2 regions of the Rhizobium sp. FG96 genome follow, and region 1 is predicted to be linked to the other one. Evidence: predicted binding sites of a transcription regulator. Region 1 holds the regulator's gene; the other holds the start of a gene.
What was found. Region 1 encodes HrcA, which represses chaperone genes, less so after heat shock. Its sites were predicted from a motif close to GTTAGCACTCNCNNNNNGNGAGTGCTAAC; they were not measured.
Positions count from the first base shown of each region.

Region 1 (11,817 bases):
TTTCGTCGAAGGAAACCGGCAGCAACCGGCGGCGCAGCTGCCGGGCGATCAGATAAGGGATCGTCAGGCCGGAGAAATAGTAGAGCGACCACATGGAGACGACCGCGCGGCGGTCTGCGCCGCCCGAGGCGGCGGTATAGCGATCGATCGCCGCGTTGAAGCTGCCATCGGCAAAGAAGGTCCGTAACGGCGTCCCGTCATCAAGATCACTGGAGAGCATCAGCTTTTGAGCCCACCAGGAATGCTCGCCGGCAAACAGGGCCGCCAGCGGCTCTGGCTGCATGATGTCCTTGATGGAGCGTTCGAGCGTTTCGGTCATCGTCAAAGCGCCACTGCCTGCGGCCGGCCAAGGCGGGCAGCATCATTGCTCGGTTGAACGAGCGGGTATGGTCGAAGGCGCTGGTTTCTCATGGCACCGGTCGGCTCGAATATCGGCAGTCGCTAACCTGATAATCACGCCTGAACGGAAAAGGAAAGAAAAAGATGACTGCTGTAGTCATCTTTTTGGATCTTCACTCTTTCGACTCGCTGAGCAGCCAGCGGCGGAAAGCGGCGGCCGCCGGGCGTTCAAGCGAGGCGCCGGGATAGACGAGGTGGAAGGCGAGGCGGCTGGCGACGCCGAGGGGGAAGGGGGCCGCCACGGTGCCTTCCTTCAGCTCGCCCTCGACGAAGGAGCGGCGCATCAACGCGATGCCGAGACCGGCCTTCATTGCGTCATAGGCGCCGTTGCCATGCATAAAGATCGGACCGCGGGAGGCGTCGACGGTAGTGGCTGCCCCCGCGGCCTCCAGCCACAGCTGCCAGTCGTGCCTGTAGACGTCGTGGATCAGCGTGAAGGGCGCCAGTGCGGCAGGCGAGGGATGGTCGCCGAGCTCTGCTGCGAGCTTGGGGATGCAGACTGGCACCAGTTCGTCATCCACCAGCCGCTCGCTGACAAGCCCCTCATAACCGCCGAGCCCGTGGCGGATGGCAAGGTCAATACCGTCGCGCTGGAAATCCAGCACGCGATGCGAGGCGCTGATGCGTACGTCGATATCGGGATGCAGCACCTCGAACCTGCCGAGCCGTGGCACCAGCCAATAGGTGGCGAACCCAGCCGTGCAGGTCACGTTGAGGATCGCACCGCGGCTGCGCGCCGTGATCGCCGCCGTCGCTTCCCGCACCAGCTGGAAGGCGGCCCGCAGCGTCGTGAAGTAATCGGCACCCTCGACGGTCAAGGCTAGCGCCCGCGGCTTGCGCTCGAAAAGCTGAACGCCGAGTGCCGCCTCAAGATCGCGAATCTGCAGACTGACGGCGCCGGGCGTCACGTTCAGCTCCTTTGCCGCCAGCGTCATGCTGAGATGCCGTGCTGCCGCTTCGAAGGCACGAAGTGCGGAAAGGGAGGGCAGATAATCGCTCATGATTTAGCTCAGCTAAAGTGTTGCGCGAGAAAGACTCGTTTGATCCATCTTAATTAGCGAAATAATATCAGCATCAAGATGTATCGCAACACCGATCCAATGCCGGTTTGTTGCGAGAATAAATCGAACATTTCGCTGCGCAGGAAACGGGTGGCGGAGCCATGAGTGGTATCCTATGCAGACAGGATCGAACGGAGGATGACGATGCAGAAGCAGATGGATTTGGCCGAATGGGGCATGATGCTGGTGCTGTCGCTGCTGTGGGGCGGCTCCTTCCTGTTCAACGGCATCCTGGTCAAGGCGCTGCCGCCCTTCACGATCGTCACCGGCCGCGTGCTGCTTGCAGCCGTCGCGCTCAATCTGATCGTTCGGGTGATGGGCCATGCCATGCCGCGCGACGGCAAGAGCTGGGTTGCCTTCTTCGGCATGGGCGTCCTGAACAACATGATCCCGTTCTGCCTGATCGTCTGGGGCCAGACGCATATCGCCAGCGGCCTCGCCTCGATCCTCAATGCCACGACCCCGCTTTTCGCGGTCGTCGTTGCCCATCTGCTGACCGCGGATGAGAAGATGACCGCCAACAGGCTGATCGGCGTCGTCGTCGGCTTTGCTGGTGTCGCCTATATGATCGGCTTCGATGCCCTGCACGATCTCGGCTCGAATGTGCTGGCGCAGCTTGCGGTGCTGGGAGCGGCGATTTCCTATTCCTTCGCCGGGATCTGGGGCCGCCGCTTCCGCGCCATGGGTATGCCGCCGCTGTTGCCGGCGGCAGGCCAGGTCACGGCGTCAACCATTCTGATGATTCCGATTGCGCTGATCGCCGACCAGCCCTGGACGCTTCCCATGCCCGGCATGGAAACCTGGCTCGCTCTCGCCGGTCTCGCCATCCTGTCGACGGCGGTCGCCTACGTGCTGTTCTTTCGCATTCTGGCAACGGCAGGCGCGACCAATCTGATGCTCGTCACCTTCCTGATCCCGGTCAGCGCCATCCTGCTCGGCGCGCTGGTGCTCGGCGAACAGCTGCAGACCAAGCATCTGATCGGCATGGCAATGATCGCCATCGGCCTTGCGGCTATCGATGGGCGGCTGATGTCGATCGGGCGGAAGCGGGCGGTCTGAAGCTCAGCAGGCGAGATCGGCAACGACGGAATCAAGGATCAGCATGCCTGCAGGCGTGCAGCGCAGCCTCGAATTGCCGATCCGCTCGATGAAGCCGTGTTCCAGTAAGAACTCTTCGCGCGCCGGATCGGGATCGCGGCCGGAAAGCTGCTGCCAGCGGGCGAGATCGACGCCTTCCTTGAGCCTCAGGCCCATCAGCAGCAATTCGTCCGACTGCTCCTCGTAGCCGAGCCGTTCCTCGTCGAGAATACCGTGCCCGTCGCGCTCGACCATCTCAAGCCAGGCTTCCGGCTTGCGCTCGGTCGCCGTCGCGATTTTCTCCGGGCCGCGGCTGAGACGGCCATGGGCGCCGGGGCCGATGCCTGCATAGTCGCCATAGCGCCAGTAGGTCAGGTTATGACGGCTCTCGGCGCCCGGACGGGCATGGTTCGAAACTTCGTAGGCAGGCATGCCTTCGCGCGCCGTAATCTCCTGCGTCGCCTCGTAGAGGGCCGCAGACTGGTCACCATCCGGAACGATCAGTTTGCCGGCCTTGTGCAGGCCGAAGAAGGGCGTGCCTTCCTCGATCGTCAACTGGTAGAGCGATAGGTGATCGACGGCATAGGAGATGGCCTGCTTGAGCTCGCGTTCCCACTCGTCCACGGTCTGGTCGGGACGGGCGTAGATCAGATCGAAGGACATGCGCGGAAAGATGTCGCGGGCAAGCTTGATCGCCTTCAGCGCATCCGCAACGTCGTGCAGGCGGCCAAGGAATTTCAGATCGCGATCGTTCAGCGCCTGGACGCCGAGCGAGACGCGATTGACGCCGGCCACCCGGTAGCCGCGGAAGCGCTCGGCCTCGACGCTGGAAGGATTGGCCTCCATGGTGATTTCGATGCCGGCAGGCACGTGCCATTCCTTGGCAATGCCGTTCAAGATCGCATCGACGGTCTCAGGCTTCATCAGCGACGGCGTGCCGCCGCCGAGGAAGACGCTGGTGACGGTCTTCGGTCCGCTCAACTGCCGGATCGTCGCCATCTCCTTCAGGAAGGCCGCAACATAGCGCTCCTGATCGACAGGCTGGTGCCGGACATGGCTGTTGAAGTCACAATAGGGGCATTTCGCGGCGCAGAAGGGCCAGTGCACATAGACGCCGAAACCGGGCTCCCCCGTATCCGGCAGAAGCTTGGCATCACGCAGCGAAGTCAGGTTGTTCAAATCATCCACTGGCGGATCTTACGCTTCCAGGCAGGTTTCGACAAAGACTTTGAAGGCGCGCGCACGATGCGACAGCGCCTGCTCGTCGCCGGGCTTCCAGCCGTGTTTCTGTTCGGCGCTCATTTCGCCGAAGGTGGTTTCGTAGCCCTGCGGCTGGAATACCGGGTCATAGCCGAAACCCTGCGTGCCGCGCGGCGGCCAGACGACCGTGCCTTCCACTTCGCCGCGGAAGAGCTCCGTATGACCATCGGGCCAGGCCAGGCAGAGAACACTGACGAACCGGGCCGTGCGCTGCTCGGGTTTGGCGGCTCCAGCCTTTTCGAGAGCCTTCTCGACTTTCTCCATCGCCATCGCAAAGTCGCGCGTGCCATCGGCGGTCTCGGCCCAGTTGGCCGTGTAGACGCCGGGATCGCCACCGAGCGCATCGACCACCAGACCGGAATCGTCAGACAGCGCCGGCAGATTGGCAGCCTGCGCGGAGGCAAGCGCCTTGATCCTGGCGTTCTCTTCGAAGGTCGTGCCGGTTTCATCCGGTTCGATGAAATTGAGCTCGGCAGCCGACTTGGCGGTGAAGCCCAGGGGACCGATCAGGTCCTGGATTTCGCGGATCTTGCCGGCATTATGGCTGGCGACAACGATCGTTTTGGTATCGAGTTTGCGCATTCTGTTTTCCTATTCGATGCCCCAGATCCGGGCTTCGGCGCATTCTAGGCTGTTGCCGGCAGGGTCGCGGAAGTAGATCGAGCGGCCGCCATTCGGCCAGTGAACTTCGGATTCGATGGCGATGCCGGCGGCCTGCAGCTTGGCAGCCATGGCGTCGATATTCGTAGCCGAGACCCGAAAGCAGGCATGCCCGGCTCCCTCGGTACCATGCGGCGGAACCTGCAGGGAATCGGCTGCCGGTGGCTTTACCGTCTCGTCCGGATTGAAGATCAGCAGCACGCCCGGGCCGCAGCGAAAGAAGACATGCCGATTCGCCGCACGCGTGATCTTGGCAAGGCCGAGAACGCCTTCATAGAAAGCCTCGGCTTTATCGAGATCCTTTGCGTAGAGCGCCGTTTCCAGCATGCCTTCCAGCATGTCGTTCACCCGGCGATCGCCTGCTTCTGCAGGTCCACGAGTTCGGCGATACCGTTCTTGGCAAGGCCCATCAGCGACGCGAATTCGGCTTCGGAGAAGGGCGTGCCTTCAGCCGTTCCCTGGATCTCGACGATGCCGCCGGCGCCAGTCATGACGAAGTTGGCGTCGGTCTCGGCCGAGGAATCTTCCAGGTAATCGAGATCGATGACCGGCTGGTTTGCGAAGATACCGCAGGAGATCGCGGCGACATGGTCCTTGAGGACGCGGTCAACCTTGATCATGTTGCGGCTTTCCATCCACTTTAGGCAGTCATAAAGCGCGATCCAGCCGCCGGTGATCGAGGCCGTGCGCGTGCCGCCATCCGCCTGGATGACATCGCAGTCGATGGTGATCTGACGTTCGCCGAGTGCGGCGAGATCGACGACGGCGCGCAGCGAGCGGCCGATCAGGCGCTGGATTTCCTGCGTGCGTCCGCCCTGCTTGCCGGCAGCCGCCTCACGCTTCATGCGCTCGCCGGTGGCGCGCGGCAGCATGCCGTATTCGGCGGTGACCCAGCCCTTGCCGGTATTGCGCAGCCACGGCGGCGTCTTTTCTTCCAGGCTCGCGGTGCAGAGCACATGCGTGTCGCCAAACTTCACCAGACAGGAGCCCTCGGCGTGCTTGGAAAAGTTGCGCTCGAAGCTGACCTTGCGCATCTGGTCGGTTTTTCTGCCTGACGGCCGCATTCTCTGTCTCCTGCTGCATGAGGCCTCGTGGCCGCGGCGGCGGCAGGGCGTAGTCATGCGTGTTTCTGATGCTGCCCCGCTTCTACGATTGGCTGCGGCCATTTGCAAATTCCCTTTTGCCACGCCCGCGAGATTGACTATATTTTCCGGAGTTTCATCAGCGTGGGTGTTTTAGGATTCATGGCCTTCAGGTCGTCGCCGGTTTCGGATGCCATTGCTGCGCTGGATGAGCGTTCCAAGGAAATCTTCCGCAGGATCGTCGAGGGCTATCTCGAGAATGGCGAGCCGCTCGGCTCGCGCAATCTGTCGCGCATCCTGCCGATGTCGCTTTCCCCGGCTTCCGTCCGCAATGTCATGAGCGATCTCGAAGAGCTCGGCCTGATCTATTCGCCGCATGTCAGCGCCGGGCGCCTGCCGACCCAGGTGGGCCTGCGGTTTTTCGTCGACGCCTTCATGCAGGTCGGTGATCTCTCTGCCGAGGACCGCGCCAGCATCGATCGCCAGGTGCGCGCCGAAAGCCGCGACAACCCGGTGGAATCGATGATGAACGAGGCGAGCCGGATGCTCTCGGGCATTTCGCGCGGCGCAGGGCTTGTCATTACCGCCAAGAGCGATCCCATCCTCAAGCATGTCGAGTTCATCCGCCTCGAGCCGACAAAGGCTCTGGCGGTGCTGGTTGGCGAGCATGATCAGGTCGAAAACCGCATCATCGAGTTGCCGGCGGGCGTCACGTCCTCGCAGCTGACGGAAGCTGCGAACTTCCTCAATGCCCACATGACCGGCCAGACGCTGCCGGAACTGCGCAAGCAACTCGACAAGCTGAAGATCGATGTTCGCCATGAACTCGACACTCTCTCGCAGGACCTTGTCGAGCGCGGCATTGCCGTCTGGTCCGGCAGCCCTGACGAGGGCAAGCCGGCGCAGCTCATCATCCGTGGCCGCGCAAACCTGCTGGAAGGGCTCGCCGGTGCCGACGATCTCGATCGCCTGCGCATGCTTTTCGACGATCTCGAGAAGAAAGACAGCCTTATCGAGCTCCTGAACCTCGCTGAGAGCGGGCCGGGCGTGCGCATCTTCATCGGCTCGGAAAACAAGCTCTTCTCGCTTTCCGGCTCCTCGCTGATCGTCGCTCCCTACCGCGATGACGACGACCGGATTGTCGGCGCGGTCGGCGTCATCGGCCCGACGCGGCTCAATTATTCGCGCATCGTGCCGATGGTCGATTACACCGCGCAGCTGATTTCCCGCCTTTCGCGCGGTGGCGCCCTCTGAAAAGCCCGATTTTCCGCTTCTTTGTCACGCAGACTTGATTTTTTGCGGTCAAAGCTCGATATCGGGCGCATCCCGAAAGAACCCTTTACCCGGAGACCGTCATGACTGACGAAACGACGAAAAACGGACCTGAGGCTGCCGCGGCCGACGCTGCTGCGGACGCAGCCGCAAACGTCGAGAATGAAGCGGCCGCTGAGGCATCGTCCCAGCCGGATCCGATGGAACTCGTGAAGGCCGAAAATGCCGAGCTGCGCGACCGCTACCTGCGTCTCGCCGCGGAGATGGACAACCTGCGCCGCCGCACCGAGCGTGACGTGAAGGATGCCAAGTCCTACTCGGTCGCCTCCTTCGCGCGCGACATGCTGGCTGTATCCGACAACCTGCGCCGCGCACTGGACTCGATCCCGGCCGAAGCCAAGGCTGCGGGCGAAGCCGGCCTGACGACGCTGATTGAAGGCGTCGAGATGACCGAGCGCTCCATGCTCTCGACGCTCGAGCGCCATGGCGTTCGCCAGCTCGATCCCGTCGGCCAGAAGTTCGACCCGAATTTCCATCAGGCGATGTTCGAAATTCCGAACACGGAAGTCCCGAACAACACCGTCGTCCAGGTGGTGCAGGCAGGCTTCACGATCGGCGAGCGCGTTCTGCGCCCGGCCATGGTCGGTGTCGCCAAGGGCGGCCCGAAGCCCGAGGCGGAAGCTGCCAATTCCTATCTGGATCAGAAGGACGCATAATGAAAAAGGGCCGCTGAGAAGCGGCCCTTTTCTTTTCCAGTCTGCCGCCGCTCAGATGCGGGCGAAGCGCTCGATCAGAAGATCGAAGAAACCGTCGGCATCGACGAAGCGCATCACCTTTGCATTGCGCTTGCGGTCGGTCACATGCCACCAGTCGACGACGGTCATGCCAACCGTCAGCTCCGACTTCACCTCGATCTCGACATTGCACTCGCGGCCCTTGAATAGCTCCGGCTTCAGGAGATAGGCGACAACCGTCGGATCGTGTAGCGGGCCGCCGTCGGAACCGTATTTCTCGATGTCGAAGCGCTCGAAGAATTCCAGCATCTCGACCATTGCCTGGGCGGGCGCCGTGCCGAGGTCGGCCATGCGCTTGACGCGGTCCTTGCGGGTCAGCAGCTGATGGGTCACGTCGAGCGGCATCATCACGATCGGCACACCCGAACGGAAGACGATGTCGGCTGCTTCAGGGTCGACATAGATGTTGAATTCGGCGGCCGGCGTGATGTTGCCGCCCTCGAAGAAGCCGCCGCCCATCATCACCAGTTCGCGGACGCGCGCGACGATATCTGGCGCCTTCTGGAAGGCGAGGCCGATGTTGGTCAGCGGCCCGAGCGTGCAGAGCGTCACGCTGCCTTCAGGCTCGCGGCGTAGCGTCTCGATGATGAAGTCGACGGAATGCTGCGGCTGCAGCGGCATGGTCGGCTCGGCCAGCGTCGGGCCGTCGAGGCCGGTCTTGCCATGCACGTGCTCGGCGGTGACCAGCTTGCGGGCGATCGGTTTGTCGGCGCCGGCAAAGACCTTGATGTCGGTGCGCTTGCAGAGCTCGCAGATGATGCGCGCGTTGCGGCTGGTATAGGACAGCGGCACGTTGCCGGCGACCGTGGTGATACCGAGCACTTCCAGCTCTTCCGGGCTGCCGAAGGCGAGCATGATCGCTGCGGCATCGTCCTGGCCGGGATCGGTATCGATGATGATCTTTCTGGGGTTTGCCATATACGTCGGTCCCTCCTCAGGTGCACGTCGTTTTGGCAGGCACCATTTGTTTATGATTGCGTCGCAAATCGGCGCAGCCCTTGCGGGTGACGATTTGATGCGAGCCTGCATGCGCTTTGTCAAGCAAGGACGAAGCCGGCGTTTACCCTAAAAATTTCGGGTCCTTGCCCGGCGGCCGCAAAACCTTGCGCGACCGCGCGCCAATTCCCATATTAGCAAGACCCGGATGCTAGCTTAGGTCCGGAAAGGTCGCTTGCATCAAGGACTTGAAAACATGAGCCGTATCACTCCCTTCGCCAGCCCGCTGCTCCTGGGCTTCGATGCCATGGAAAAGACGCTTGAGCGGATTTCCAAGGCGAGCGACGGTTATCCTCCCTACAATATCGAGCGTATTGCCGCCGATCACGGTCAGCCGGAGCGCCTGCGGATTACCCTTGCCGTCGCCGGTTTCGGCGAGGATGAGCTCGATGTCACCACCGAGGAAAACCAGCTTCTCATCCGCGGCCGGCAGGTCGAGCAGGGCGAGCGCGAATATCTTTATCGCGGTATCGCCGCGCGTCAGTTCCAGCGCACTTTCGTGCTTGCCGATGGCATGCAGGTTCTCGGCGCCGGCCTCAAGAACGGTCTTCTCTCCGTCGATCTAATTCGCCCGGAGCCCGCACGCATGGTCAAGAAAATTAACATTTCGGTCTCACAGTAGGACAACGGTTCGATTGCGCCGTTGGTCCCTTCTCTTGGAGGTACAGGAATGTTGATGAAAGAAGCGAATTCTCACCTGACCAAGTCCGAACTTGCCGGTATCGGCAACGGCGAGGTCGCCTATATCCGCAAAATGCGTACTGAAGAAGTATCGAAGTGCTTCCCCGAAGCGCCCGATATCGACCCTGGCGTCGACCTCTGGGCCCTTTTCGGCGCTGACGGCACGCCGATCCTGCTCACGGACAACCGCTCCAGCACCTTCTTCAAGGCCGCTGAAGACGAGCTCAAGACGGTAAGCCTGCACTAAACGTGCGGGCTTATGTCACTTGCCTGTTGGCTTAGATCTTCTTGAAAGTCAGATAGGCGGACGAACGGCCTTCGCGCCGTGCCTTGGCCTCGTAGCGTGTGCTCGGCCAGCCCTCGTAGGGCGTCAGCCAATCCGCAGCATTGCTCGCCAGCCAGTCGAAGCCGCCGTGGTTGCGGCATTTCAGCAGCGTCCAGTTCACATAGGTATCGATATCTGAAGCGAAGCAGAACAGTCCGCCCGGCTTCAGCACGCGATGGAAACGCTTGAGGTTCGTCTGCGAGACGAAGCGGCGCTTCCAGTGCTTCCGCTTGGGCCAGGGATCGGGATAGAGCAGGTCGATCTGGTCGAGGCAGCCATCCGGCAGCCAGTCGAGCAGCTGCGTCGCATCGTCGTTATAGACGCGGACGTTTCTGGCGCCCTTGTCCTCGACGCTGGCAAGCAGCTTCTGCATGGAATTGATGAAGGGCTCGACGCCGATAAAGCCGGTGGAGGGCAGTTCCTGGGCGCGGTGGATCAAATGCTCGCCGCCACCGAAGCCGATCTCCAGCCGCAACTTTTCGACCGGAACCGGCCAAAGGCCTTTCAGCGGCTCGGGGGGAGCCGCTGAAATATCGATGAGGAATGCCGGGAGCAGAGTACTCAGCTTTTCCGCTTGCTGTCCGCGTAGAGCCTTTCCCTTGCGGCGACCGAAGAAGGCTTCGGTCGCGCGGCCGCGGCGTTCCATATCCGTCATGCTGCGGCCTTGAGCTTGATGGCTTCCTTGAGGCCCTTCACGAGGTCGGTGCGCTCCCAGGAGAACGAGCCGTCACGGCCGGCCTTGCGGCCGAAATGACCGTAAGCCGAGGTCTTTGCGTAGATCGGCTTGTTGAGGTCGAGGTGGCGGCGGATGCCCGTCGGCGACAGGTCCATGTTCTTGCGGATCGCGGCTTCGACCTGATCTTCGGTCACGCCCTTGCCGGTCTGGTGCAGGTCGACATAGATCGACAGCGGCTGTGCAACGCCGATGGCGTAGGACAGTTGGATCGTGCAGCGGTCGGCGAGACCGGCGGCAACGACGTTCTTGGCGAGGTAGCGGGCAGCGTAAGCAGCCGAACGGTCGACCTTGGTCGTGTCCTTGCCCGAGAATGCGCCGCCGCCATGCGGAGCTGCGCCGCCGTAGGTGTCGACGATGATTTTGCGGCCGGTCAGGCCAGCGTCACCATCCGGACCGCCGATGACGAACTTGCCGGTCGGGTTGATGTACCACTTGCAATCGCTGGCGATCGGCAGGTCGCCGAGAGCCTCGCGGATATAGGGCTCGACGACGGCGCGAACCTTCTTCGAATCCCACTTCTCGTCGAGATGCTGGGTCGAAAGAACGATCGAGGTCACTTCTGCCGGCTTGCCGTCGACGTAGCGAACGGTCACCTGGCTCTTGGCATCAGGGCCGAGCTTGGCAACGTCGCCGTCGCCCTTCTTGCGGGCGGTGGCGAGCAGCTGCAGGATCTTGTGCGAGTAGTAGATCGGCGCCGGCATGAGATCCGGCGTTTCCTTGCAGGCGTAGCCGAACATGATGCCCTGGTCGCCAGCACCTTCGTCGCCCTGCTGGTCGGCAGCGTTGTCGACGCCCTGGGCGATGTCTGCGGACTGCGAGTGCAGGAGAACGTCGATCTTCGCCTTCTTCCAGTGGAAGCCGTCCTGCTCGTAGCCGATGTCCTTGATGGCGCGGCGTGCAGCAGCCTTGAACTTCGACGGGTTGATGACGTCCTTGCCGTCCTTGTCCTTCTTCATCAGGCTCGGCGGCAGGCGTACTTCACCAGCGATCACGACGCGGTTCGTAGTGGCCAGCGTTTCGCAGGCAATGCGCACGCCCCAGGGGTTTACGCCGGTCTTTGCCGCTTCGCGGTAGACCAGGTCCACGATCTCGTCCGAGATACGGTCACACACCTTGTCCGGGTGACCTTCGGCAACAGACTCACTGGTGAAGAGGTAATTAGCGCGCATTCCGGGATTCCCCTCAAAGAATAAAGTTCGACGAATTGGTACTCAGTTCACGCTCGAAAAACAAGCGCAGAAGGACATAAATATATCTTTATATCTACGGCTAAATGACAAATTTTGCCTTAAAAACGCGAAAAAGGCGGCCTTTCGACCGCCTTCTGTCATTGGGCGCTGTTGGGAGCGCTTAGTCGGAGTCGGCTTCGGCGGCCAGCGCCTTGACGAGCTCGACGACCTTGCGGCGTACCTTCGGGTCGGAAATCTTCACGAAGGCGCGGTTCAGCTGCAGGCCTTCGGAGGAGGAGAGGAAG
Region 1 is NZ_JBMDIL010000006.1:251,021-262,837, forward strand. It holds gene fhuF (siderophore-iron reductase FhuF) at 1-319, opposite strand, end outside; gene gcvA (transcriptional regulator GcvA) at 513-1,400, opposite strand; gene ACODR6_RS14305 (DMT family transporter) at 1,599-2,519, shown strand; gene hemW (radical SAM family heme chaperone HemW) at 2,523-3,725, opposite strand; gene rdgB (RdgB/HAM1 family non-canonical purine NTP pyrophosphatase) at 3,735-4,379, opposite strand; gene ACODR6_RS14320 (VOC family protein) at 4,389-4,805, opposite strand; gene rph (ribonuclease PH) at 4,802-5,521, opposite strand; gene hrcA (heat-inducible transcriptional repressor HrcA) at 5,702-6,793, shown strand; gene grpE (nucleotide exchange factor GrpE) at 6,895-7,527, shown strand; gene ACODR6_RS14340 (nucleoside hydrolase) at 7,579-8,523, opposite strand; gene ACODR6_RS14345 (Hsp20 family protein) at 8,798-9,223, shown strand; gene ACODR6_RS14350 (BQ00720 family protein) at 9,272-9,529, shown strand; gene trmB (tRNA (guanosine(46)-N7)-methyltransferase TrmB) at 9,561-10,262, opposite strand; gene metK (methionine adenosyltransferase) at 10,259-11,512, opposite strand; gene ACODR6_RS14365 (helix-turn-helix domain-containing protein) at 11,694-11,817, opposite strand, start outside.

Region 2 (11,817 bases), on a different contig from region 1:
CCGAGCGGCGCCACCGGCCAGCTCCAGGATGCCTTTATGTTCTGCGGCACCGAGACGCCTTGCAGCAGGTCGGCCGTCTCGTGCGTCTTTCCCGTCCGGTCGATCACGGCATAGGAGATATCGGTGACGAGGCAGTTGGCGCAGGGCAGGGCCTGCATCCCCTCTATATGCGCGGCGATCAATCGCTGCACGGTATCATCAGGCATTGCGCTAACTTGCTCCGCCTCGAAACGCCGCTTCACTCCGCGGCCGATCTGCGACAGCAGGTTCGCCGAGATCACCAGATCGAGATAGGGGACGCCGCGCAGAAAGCCGAGCGGCTCCGCATTGCCCGTCTGTCGCAAATCGTCATAGCCGGAGAGATCACGCTCGATCAGCCGGACGTTCCGGTAGCCCTTCGCCCTCAGCCACAGCCGCACAGAGGCGAGATGCACGAGATCGACCAGCACGACCGTATCGAAGGTCTTCGCAAGCGCCTCGATCGGCACGTCACGCAGCAGTCCAGACCCGAGCACGACAACCGTCCGCTTCTGCCGAAGAGCGGCAGCCGCCGTTAGCATCGCCGCCCGGCTCTTCTCCTCATGCACCGCCCATGAACTGCTGCAGCGCCGGGCGCGCGACCAGAGATTGACGGAATAGCGGATATAGCCGCGGTGGGCCTTGGTCGTCACGGGAACTGTGGCGGCATACTGGAGGATTTCGGCGATCATGGAATTCTACTGGTACGTTCCCGGCAATATAGACTGCGTGCGTCGCGGAAAGCGACTAATCGGTCAGGCCGAGGCGCCGCCGCAAGAAATCGTCGATGGTATCGGCTGATTCCCCGCTTTCGATACTGTCCAGCTCGGCTTCAGCCTCCTCAAGGTCCTGCGCGTCCTCGACATATTGCTGGATGACCTGGAAGACATAATCCTCGACAGACATCTCCGCCTCGGCGGCGTGCTCGGCGATGATTGCGTGCATTTCATCGGGCATTTCGATGGTCATGATCTTGGTCATCGCCGGGCTCCTTTTCCCGGCAAATCTATAGCAGCGGGCGGCGCCGTTCGCCAGCCGTTGCCCTTGCCGCCCCCGGCTCGTTCCTCTAAGAGAACCCTTCATTCAGCAGTTTGGAAAATCTGGCCAGTAACCCTATGAACGACAAGCAGAAGAAACCGCAAAAGCTCAAGGCCCGCCTGCCGCGTGGCTTCGTTGACCGGTCGGCTGACGATATTCGCGCCGTCAACGAAATGACCGCGAAGATCCGCGAGGTCTATGAGCATTATGGTTTCGATCCTGTCGAAACGCCGCTCTTCGAATATACGGATGCGCTCGGCAAGTTCCTGCCGGACGCCGATCGTCCGAACGAAGGCGTTTTCTCGCTTCAGGACGATGACGAGCAGTGGATGAGCCTGCGCTACGACCTGACGGCGCCGCTCGCCCGTCATGTCGCCGAGAATTTCAACGATATCCAGCTGCCCTACCGCACCTATCGCGCCGGCTACGTGTTCCGCAACGAGAAGCCCGGCCCCGGCCGCTTCCGCCAGTTCATGCAGTTCGATGCCGATACGGTCGGCGCGCCGGGTGTCCAGGCCGATGCCGAAATGTGCATGATGATGGCCGATACGCTCGAAGCCCTCGGTATCAAGCGCGGCGATTACGTCATCCGCGTCAATAACCGCAAGGTTCTTGACGGCGTGCTCGAAGCGATCGGCCTCGGCGGTGACGACAAGGCCGCCCAGCGCCTCAACGTACTGCGCGCCATCGACAAGCTCGACAAGTTCGGCCCCGAGGGCGTCGCCCTGCTGCTCGGCCCCGGCCGTAAGGATGAGTCCGGCGACTTCACCAAGGGTGCCGGTCTCGACCAGAGCCAGATCGACAAGGTCCTCTTCTTCGTCGGCATCAAGGACTATGCCGAAAGCGCTGATAAGCTCGCCGAGCTGGTGGCCGGCACGTCCAAGGGCGGCGAAGGCGTCGAGGAACTGAACTTCATCGGCAGCCTTGTCACCAGCGGCGGTTACGACAGCACCCGCATCAAGATCGACCCCTCCGTCGTCCGTGGCCTCGAATATTACACCGGCCCGGTCTACGAAGCCGAGCTCCTCTTCGACGTCACCAACGAAAAGGGCGAAAAGGTCGTCTTCGGTTCGGTCGGCGGCGGTGGGCGTTATGATGGTCTCGTCTCCCGCTTCATGGGCCAGCCGGTTCCCGCAACCGGCTTCTCGATCGGCGTCTCGCGCCTGATGACGGCGCTGAAGAACCTCGGCAAGCTCGGCCAGAGCGAAGTCATCGAGCCGGTTCTCGTCACCGTCATGGACGGTGACGTCGAGGCGATGGGCCGGTACCAGCGCCTGACGCAGGAGCTGCGCGCCGCCGGTATCCGCGCCGAAATGTTCCAGGGCAACTGGAAGAAATTCGGCAGCCAGCTGAAATATGCCGACCGCCGCGGCTGCCCCGTCGCCATCATCCAGGGTGGTGACGAGCGGGCGCAGGGCGTCGTGCAGATCAAGGACCTGATCGAGGGCAAGCGCCTCTCCGGTGAGATCGAGGACAATGCCAGCTGGCGCGAAGCGCGCGTCGCGCAGGAAACCGTCCCGGAAGCCGACCTCGTCGCCAAGGTGAAGGAAATCCTGGCGGCTCAGGCGGAAGACCGGAAGCGAGCGGGCTGAGATGGCGGCGATAGACCCCCCTCTGCCCTGCCGGGCACCTCCCCCACAAGGGGGGAGATCGGCTGGGCTCTGGCCCACAATTTCCGATCTGACGTCTCCTTCGGCTCTGCGCATGCGAGGGACGCGTGCACTCGCATCCTTCGATCTCCCCCCTTGTGGGGGAGATGTCCGGCAGGACAGAGGGGGGTATTCCCCGGAGGCACCAGCGATATGCCCCTGACGAACCTACCCAACTTCGCCACCGATCTCCTCACCGAGTTCGCCACCCGCAAGACCGAGCGCATCGACACGCCCGTCATCCAGCCGGCCGAGCCCTTCCTGGATATCGCCGGCGAGGACCTCCGTCGCCGTATCTTCATGACGGAGAGCGAGACTGGCGCCAGCCTCTGCCTGCGCCCGGAATTCACCATTCCTGTCTGCCTGCGCCACATCGAGACCGCGACCGGCACGCCGAAGCGCTATTCCTATCTCGGTGAAGTCTTCCGTCAGCGCCGTGATGGCGGCAACGAGTTCTATCAGGCGGGGATTGAAGATCTCGGCGAGACCGATACGGCGAGCGCCGATGCGCGTGCCATCGGCGATGCCGTCGCCATCCTGCAGCGGTTGATCCCCGGCAAGACCTTCTCGACCGTTCTCGGCGACCAGGCGGTGTTCGAAGCCGTCGTCCAGGCGCTCGGCCTGCCGCTCGGCTGGCAGAAGCGGCTGATCCACGCCTTCGGCAACATGACGCAGATCGAGGCGCTGCTTGCCAGCCTCGTCAGCCCGCAATTCGTCACCGGTCTCGACGATGAGATCGCCAGGCTCGTGGCAGCCGGCGACGACCAGGCGCTGATCGCCCATATCGACCAGACGATGGAAGCGACCGGCTATTCCACCAATGCCAGCCGTTCGCCCGCCGATATCGCCCGCCGCCTCAAGGAGAAGCTGGTGCTCTCCGAAACCCGGCTCGATGACGACGCCTTCCGCGTGCTCGAGGAATTCCTGTCGCTGAACGTGCCGCTGGCCGATGCATCCTCGGCGCTGGCAGGCTTTGCCGATGCCGCCGGGCTGAAGATCGGCACCGCGCTCTCGCATTTCGACAGCCGCCTGGCTGCGCTCTCGAATGCCGGTCTCGATCTGTCATCGATGGATTACCGCGCCGCCTTCGGCCGCCCGCTGGATTACTATACCGGCCTCGTCTTCGAGGTCAGCGTCGAGGGCTCGTCGGCGGTTCTCGCCGGTGGCGGCCGCTTCGACAGGCTGTTGAACTTCCTCGGCGCCCGCGAACGCATCCCGGCCGTCGGCTTCTCGCTCTGGCTCGACCGCATCGAAACGGAAAGGGCAGCGGCATGACCGTTACCATCGCACTGCCATCCAAGGGCCGGATGAAGGACGATGCCTCGGCGATCTTCGAGCGCGCCGGCATGAAGATCACTGCCGTCGGCAACGACCGCTCCTATCGCGGCCGCGTCGAAGGCTGGGATGATGTCGAGGTCGCCTTCCTGTCGGCTTCGGAAATCTCCCGCGAACTCGGCAACGGCTCGATCGATTTCGGCGTCACCGGCGAGGATCTGGTGCGCGAGGGCCTGGCAGAGACCGACAAGCGCGTCGAATTCTGCGCCCGCCTCGGCTTCGGCCATGCCGATGTCGTCGTCGCCGTTCCGGAGATCTGGCTCGATGTCGATACGATGGCCGATCTCGGCGATGTCGCCGCCGATTTCCGCGCCCGCCATGGCCGCCGCCTGACCATCGCCACCAAATACTGGCGCCTGACGCAGCAGTTCTTTTCCAGCCAGCACGGCATCCAGCTCTATCGTATCGTCGAGAGCCTGGGCGCCACCGAGGGTGCGCCAGCCTCCGGCTCGGCCGATGTCATCGTCGATATCACCTCCACCGGCTCGACGCTACGGGCAAACCACCTGCGCGTCCTCAACGACGGCGTCATCCTGCGCTCGGAGGCCTGCCTCGTGCGTGCGCGCAAGGAAAGCCACGCGGCCGAGCCCGTCGTGGCGAAGATCGTTGCCGCCGTCCGCGGCGCACTCTGATCCTCTTCCGATACCGGAAACGAAAAAACCCGCCGTCGCGAGACGGCGGGTTTCTTTATGCTTGGGAGGGCTTCGGCTTAGGCAGTGAGAGCCGATACACCGCGGCGGGCGTCGATCGAGTAGGCACCGGCACCGACAGTTGCGAGCAGGATGTAGGCACCAGCCAGCGTGAAGTTCTTCATGACCATGATCTGGTTCAGGATGTTCACGAGTTCAGCACCGCTTGCATAGGGCAGGTGGAAGACGACGGCGGTGAACACACAGAAGGCAGCGAGCAGCCAGCCGACGATGCGAACCTGGAAGCCGACGAGAACGGCAAGGCCGGTCAGCAGTTCGAAGAGGCCTGCGAGATAGGTCAGAGCGGTTGCGGCCGGAAGGCCAGCACCGGCGATCATGCCGGCAGTGCCAGCCGGGTCGGTGATCTTGCCGAAGCCGGCGAGGATGAACATGAACGACAGCAGGATGCGGGCAAGCACGAGAAGAAGGCTAGAGGTATTCGACATGGACGTAATCTCCGTTTGAATGACTGTGAGATCCGCTGATCTCGTTGGCCACACTTGTCGCGCATTTTGTCGCAGCTGGAAAGATAAACGAACGGGGACGGTTCGTTCAGTATTTTGAAACGATCGTCTCTTGAAGGCGGCTTGTCTTCCCGGCGGTCGCTCTCTTATGGTCGGCCACCAACCCCCACGGAGATTTCAATGGCAGACCTTTCAAGCTTCCCGATCACCGAGCGCTGGCCGGCAAAGAACCCGGATGTCATCCAGCTCTATTCGCTGCAGACGCCGAATGGCGTGAAGATCTCGATCGCGCTGGAAGAGCTCGGTCTGCCCTATGAGCCGCATTATGTCGGCTTCGCTCAAAACGACCAGAAATCCGCGGAATTCGTCTCGCTCAATCCGAATGGCCGCATACCCTCGATCATCGATCCCAATGGTCCGGATGGCAAACCGATCGGCCTCTTCGAATCCGGCGCCATCCTGCTCTATCTCGCGGAGAAGACCGGCAAGCTGATCCCTGCCGATGCCGCCGGCCGTTACGAGACCATCCAGTGGGTCTTCTTCCAGATGGCCGGCATCGGCCCGATGTTTGGGCAGTTCGGCCATTTCTACAAGGCGGCAGCCGATAAGGTCGCCAACAACAGCTATCCGATGGAGCGCTACCGCGATGAGGCCAAGCGCCTGCTGAGCGTGCTGGAGAGCCGCCTGCAGGGCCGCCAGTGGATCATGGGCGATGAATACACCATCGCCGACATCACCACCTTCCCGTGGATCCGTGGCGCCGACATCTTCTATGGCGGCCGCGAGGTGCTGGAATACGCGAAATTCCCGGCCGTGATGGCCTGGCTGGAGCGCTGCATCGCCCGCCCGGCAAGTGCCAAGGGGCTGAACATCCCGGTCAAGCCGGTGTAAGCCAAACAGCAAAGGCCGGTCGCAGGACCGGCCTTTTTTCAATTCTGTGCCTGCGCAGTGACGATTACTGGCGGCTCGCCATCTGGTTGGCGCTGTCGAGCTTGAAGCGCGGGAAGATGAAGACGCCGACCATGCTGCCGCTGTACTTCTCTTCCAGCCCGGCAGACTCGCCCATGCAGAACAGCGGCTGGCGGAAGCCGTTCGGCATGACGATGGTCGTCGAGAAGCAGAAGGAGGAGGAAAGCGTCGCGGCCTGCTCGAAGAGCGCCAGGATATGGGCGCGATCCTTCACGTCGTAACAGCGCATCAGGCTGAGCAGCCCGCATTCCCGGCCGGCGAGACCATGGAGCATCGAGCTCCATTCGCCAAGCTGGATGACGCCGCTGGAGAAATCGCCGTTCCACGCTTCAGAGACGGAAAACTGCGCGAGCATTTCCTGGTTGTGATGGGTCAGATCAAAGGAGCCAGGCGTAAGAGGGGCTGCAACATTGGCTTTGGCGATCTTGAACAAATGGGGTTCCCCGTGTCGTGCGCAGTTCTATGCAGCGCTCGTGCGGTGTGACGAAAACATCTTCATGCGACACCGGTCATCATGTCCGGGCGTGAGCAAAATACGGCGCCGCCAATGCGGAACCCTTCTCATGCTCTTTTCAAAATTCTGGCGCGGAATGCTCTGCAGCCGGCGTCATTTGCAAAATACGGTCTTCCGCTGGCGGGCGGAAAAATATCGTCATGCACTGCAATTTGCAGCGCGGATTTATAGGCAGTTTTTGAAAGGCGGCAAATGCTTTTTCGGGGGTAATCCGCAACGCGAAGGATGCGATATATTGCATGCTTCTATAAAAGGTAGAAGAAATCAAAGTAAAAAGTTGCCCGTTTTGTGAGATGTAAACGGTTACGCTTCGCAAAAATTTCACATTGCAGCGGTGAAACCAATTTCACTGAGAGTATTTCACCTGATGACAAAAAACGCCGCTTGGTAAGTCTCGCGAAAGCTTCGGCGTCCGATTTTCGCACAAAATAGACGCTTAAACGTTTTACCAGTTCGATTCCTGTGGCCTCGAAAATTGGTAAGGCCGAATCGGTTCTCCGCAAACAAAAAGGGCGGCCCGAAGACCGCCCTTCCGTAACTGAACCGGTTGGCCCAGATGTTAGACCCGAAGGTCTTACATCATGTCCATACCGCCCATGCCGCCCATGCCGCCAGGCATGCCAGCCGGAGCGTCCTTCTTCGGCAGCTCGGCGATCATGGCTTCCGTGGTGATCAGCAGCGAAGCAACCGAAGCTGCGTTCTGCAGAGCCGTACGGACGACCTTGACCGGGTCGACGATGCCCATGGCGATCATGTCGCCATATTCGGACGTCTGGGCGTTGTAGCCGTAGTTGTCCTGATCCTTGTCGAGAACCTTGCCGACAACGATCGAAGCTTCGTCACCAGCGTTTTCTGCGATCTGGCGAACCAGAGCCTGCAGAGCGCGGCGGATGATGTTGATGCCAGCTTCCTGGTCGTCGTTCTCACCCTTGGACTTGATCTTCGTGGAAGAGCGCAGCAGAGCGATACCACCGCCCGGTACGATGCCTTCCTGAACAGCAGCGCGCGTCGCGTTCAGAGCGTCGTCGATGCGGTCCTTCTTTTCCTTGACTTCGACTTCCGTCGAACCGCCAACGCGGATAACGGCAACGCCGCCAGCGAGCTTGGCAAGACGTTCCTGCAGCTTTTCGCGGTCGTAGTCGGAAGAGGTTTCTTCGATCTGAGCCTTGATCTGGGCAACGCGGCCTTCGATGTCGGACTTGGCGCCAGCGCCGTCGACGATCGTGGTGTTTTCCTTCGAGATCGAAACCTTCTTGGTACGGCCGAGCATGTCGAGCGTAACGGATTCGAGCTTGATGCCGAGGTCTTCGGAGATGACAGTGCCGCCCGTCAGGATGGCGATGTCTTCCAGCATGGCCTTGCGGCGGTCGCCGAAGCCAGGAGCCTTGACAGCAGCGATCTTGAGGCCGCCGCGCAGCTTGTTGACGACGAGCGTAGCAAGAGCTTCGCCTTCGACGTCTTCAGCGATGATGAGGAGCGGTTTGCCGGTCTGAACGACAGCTTCGAGAACCGGGAGCATCGACTGCAGGTTCGAGAGCTTCTTCTCGTGGAGGAGAATGAAGGCGTCTTCGAGGTCAGCAACCATCTTTTCCGGGTTGGTGACGAAGTACGGGCTCAGGTAGCCGCGGTCGAACTGCATGCCTTCGACGACTTCGAGTTCGGTTTCAGCGGTCTTGGCTTCTTCGACGGTGATAACACCTTCGTTGCCGACCTTCTGCATGGCTTCAGCAATATCGAGACCGATCTGCTTTTCGCCGTTTGCGGAGATCGTGCCGACCTGGGCAACTTCTTCCGAAGTGTTGATCTTCTTGGCCTTGGCCTGGAGATCCTTGACGACTTCGGCAACAGCGAGGTCGATACCGCGCTTCAGGTCCATCGGGTTCATGCCGGCTGCAACAGCCTTGGCGCCTTCGCGAACGATAGCGCGGGCGAGAACCGTTGCCGTCGTCGTGCCGTCGCCGGCGATGTCGTTGGTCTTCGAAGCAACTTCGCGGACCATCTGGGCGCCCATGTTTTCGAACTTGTCTTCAAGTTCGATTTCCTTGGCGACCGAGACGCCGTCCTTGGTGATGCGCGGAGCGCCGAAGGACTTGTCGATAACGACGTTACGGCCCTTCGGACCGAGGGTGACCTGCACTGCGTCAGCGAGGATGTCGACGCCGCGCAGCATCTTTTCGCGCGCAGAGCGGCCGAATTTTACTTCTTTAGCTGCCATTTTGATAACTCCTGAAAAGGGGTGTCAGCGATAATCGGGACGGGATGACCGGCTGATTAGCCGATGATGCCCATGATGTCGGCTTCCTTCATGATGAGAAGGTCTTCGCCGTTGATCTTGACTTCGGTGCCCGACCACTTGCCGAACAGAACGCGGTCGCCAGCCTTGACGTCGAGAGCGACGACCTTGCCGGACTCGTCACGAGCGCCGGAACCGACAGCGACGATTTCGCCTTCCTGCGGCTTTTCCTTAGCGGTGTCCGGGATGATGATGCCACCCTTGGTCTTTTCTTCGGACTCAACGCGGCGAACGACGACGCGGTCGTGAAGGGGGCGGAAATTGGTGCTTGCCATTGTCTAATCCCTCGATCAAATGACATTCGCGGACCGGGGTGGCCCACATGGATGAGTGTTAGCACTCTCCAGTGAGGAGTGCTAGACGCCGTGCATTTAGGGATGGCTCCAGAAAGAGTCAAGGAAAGCCTTCGCGGATTTTTGCGACGAATTTGTGGAGAGGGCCGGAATTTCAGAGAGGGTAGGGGATTTGTCTGACGTGGTTGCCGAACCCATGCCGCGGCCCGCCTTTTCCGAGGCATTTGCCATCTGGGCCCGCATCGGCTGCCTCAGCTTCGGCGGCCCCGCCGGCCAGATCGCCCTGATGCACAAGACGGTTGTCGAGGAGAAGCGCTGGATCTCCGAAGACCGTTTCCTGCACGCCCTGAATTACTGCATGCTGCTGCCAGGCCCGGAGGCCCAGCAGCTCGCCACCTATATCGGCTGGCTGATGCATGGCGTGCGCGGCGGCATCGCTGCCGGCCTGCTCTTCATCATGCCGGGCTTCCTCGTCATCCTCGTCCTCTCCGGCCTTTACGCCTATTTCCAGAACGCCGAATGGCTGCTGGCGCTGTTCTTCGGCCTCAAGGCTGCCGTGCTCGCTGTTGTCATCGAGGCGCTGATGCGGGTTGCCGCCCGGGCGCTGAAATCGCGCTTTCATTATTATGTGGCGGCCGCCTCTTTCGTGGCACTCTTCCTGCTCAATCTGCCGTTCCCGCTCGTGGTCCTCGCCGCAGGCATCGCCGGCTTCGTCGTCGAGCGGCGCAGGCGAAAGGCGGAGGGTGTGGCGCCTGTCGAGGCTCCGGCGTCGGCGGCGGTGCTGTCGGGATTGACCAGCCGCCATATCGCCAGGCCGTTCCTGATCCTCGCCTTCTGGGTCCTCGTCTGGCAGTTCCCGCTGCTTATCGTTCGCGGATTGCATGCGCCATCCGATCTCATCGCCGAGGCGCTGAGCGGCGAGACCAACGTCTTTGCCGCCGTTTTCGTTTTCTTCTCGAAGATGGCCGTCGTCACCTTCGGCGGCGCCTATGCCGTTCTCTCCTATGTCGCGCAGATAGCGGTCGAGCATTATGCCTGGCTGCGCCCCGGCGAGATGCTGGACGGCCTTGCCCTTGCCGAAACGACGCCGGGGCCGCTGGTCCTCGTCCTCTGTTTCGTCGGCTTCATGGCCGGGTTCCGCAATGCGTTCGGCATCGATCCGCTGTTCGGCGGCGTGATCGGCGCCAGCCTCGCGGCATGGGCCACCTTCGTGCCGAGTTTCGTCTGGATCTTCGCCGGTGCACCCTTCGTCGAAAAGCTCCGCCAAAACAAGATCTTGTCGGCAGCACTCTCGGCGATCACCGCCGCCGTTGTCGGCGTCATCCTCAATCTGGCGCTCTGGTTCGGTCTTCACGTGCTCTTTGCCGATGTCGGCAATATCGCGCTGTTGTCGCGCGCCACCGGCCTTCCGCTCGTCAGCCTCGCCTGGCCGGTCTGGAGCACGCTGAACATCGCCGCTGCTCTGATTTTCGTTGCCGCCTGCGTCATGCTCTTCCGCTTCAAGCTCGGCATGGTCAGCATCCTCGGCTTTGCCGCCGTGGCCGGTCTCGCCGTGCGCGGCGTCGAGCTGCTTCTCTAGCGGCGCGCTCCTGTTTTTGCACCGCGAGACCGAAAAAACCTTGCCATCCCGCCGGGCCTTTGCAATGTCACGCCTGACTGAAAAGCAAACGGGATATCGGAATGGCCAAGCGCATCGGAAGTTTTGCGGAAATCACCAGCCAGTATGACGCGGTGTTCTGCGATGTCTGGGGCGTGCTCCACAACGGCGTCGATCCCTTTCCGAAGGCCGCCGCCGCATTGGAAGCCGCTCGCGGCGAGGGGCTGACGGTCGTCCTCATCACCAATTCCCCGCGCATCGCCCCGCTGGTCGTCGATCAGCTGCGCCATATCGGCATTCAGGACGGCGCCTATGATCGCATCATCACCTCCGGTGACGTCACCCGCGGCCTGATCGCCGAAGGCCCGAAGAAGGTCTTCCTGCTCGGCCCCGAGCGCGACATCGCCATCATCGAAGGCCTCGGCGTCGAGCGCGTCGATGCCAAGCAAGCAGAGTCCGTCGTCTGCACCGGCTTCTTCGATGACGAGAAGGAAGTGCCGGAAGATTATACGGAGATGCTCAAGGAATTTCAGTCGCGCGACGTGCCGATGATCTGCGCCAATCCGGATCTGGTAGTCGAGCGCGGCCACAAGATGATCCCCTGCGCCGGTGCCATGGCCGCCTATTACAACCAGCTCGGCGGCGCGACACGCATTGCCGGCAAGCCGCATACGCCGATCTATGACGCCGTGCTCGAGACCGCGAAGGAGCTGCGTGGCGATTTCCCGAAGAGCCGCATCCTCGCGATCGGCGACGGAATGCCGACTGATGTGCGCGGCGCTCTCGATTACGGCCTCGACCTTCTCTATATCAGCGGCGGTATCCACGCGAAGGAATACACGCTGAACGGCGAGACGGATGAAGCCATCCTGCACGCCTATCTCGAGCGTGAGAAGGCCGCGCCGAAGTGGTGGATGCCACGCCTCGCATAAGAAGAAGCCCTGCCGATGACCGTCTT
Region 2 is NZ_JBMDIL010000001.1:584,777-596,593, reverse strand. It holds gene ACODR6_RS03045 (hypothetical protein) at 1-710, opposite strand, end outside; gene ACODR6_RS03040 (hypothetical protein) at 766-999, opposite strand; gene hisS (histidine--tRNA ligase) at 1,134-2,648, shown strand; gene ACODR6_RS03030 (ATP phosphoribosyltransferase regulatory subunit) at 2,859-3,980, shown strand; gene hisG (ATP phosphoribosyltransferase) at 3,977-4,672, shown strand; gene ACODR6_RS03020 (DoxX family protein) at 4,750-5,175, opposite strand; gene ACODR6_RS03015 (glutathione binding-like protein) at 5,374-6,084, shown strand; gene ACODR6_RS03010 (hypothetical protein) at 6,149-6,595, opposite strand; gene ACODR6_RS03005 (hypothetical protein) at 6,726-6,968, shown strand; gene groL (chaperonin GroEL) at 7,251-8,891, opposite strand; gene groES (co-chaperone GroES) at 8,948-9,244, opposite strand; gene chrA (chromate efflux transporter) at 9,459-10,841, shown strand; gene ACODR6_RS02985 (TIGR01459 family HAD-type hydrolase) at 10,943-11,791, shown strand; gene ACODR6_RS02980 (bifunctional riboflavin kinase/FAD synthetase) at 11,807-11,817, shown strand, end outside.
Region 2: a site for HrcA is predicted at 9,302-9,330, ahead of groES (co-chaperone GroES). Genes of this name have one in related genera too.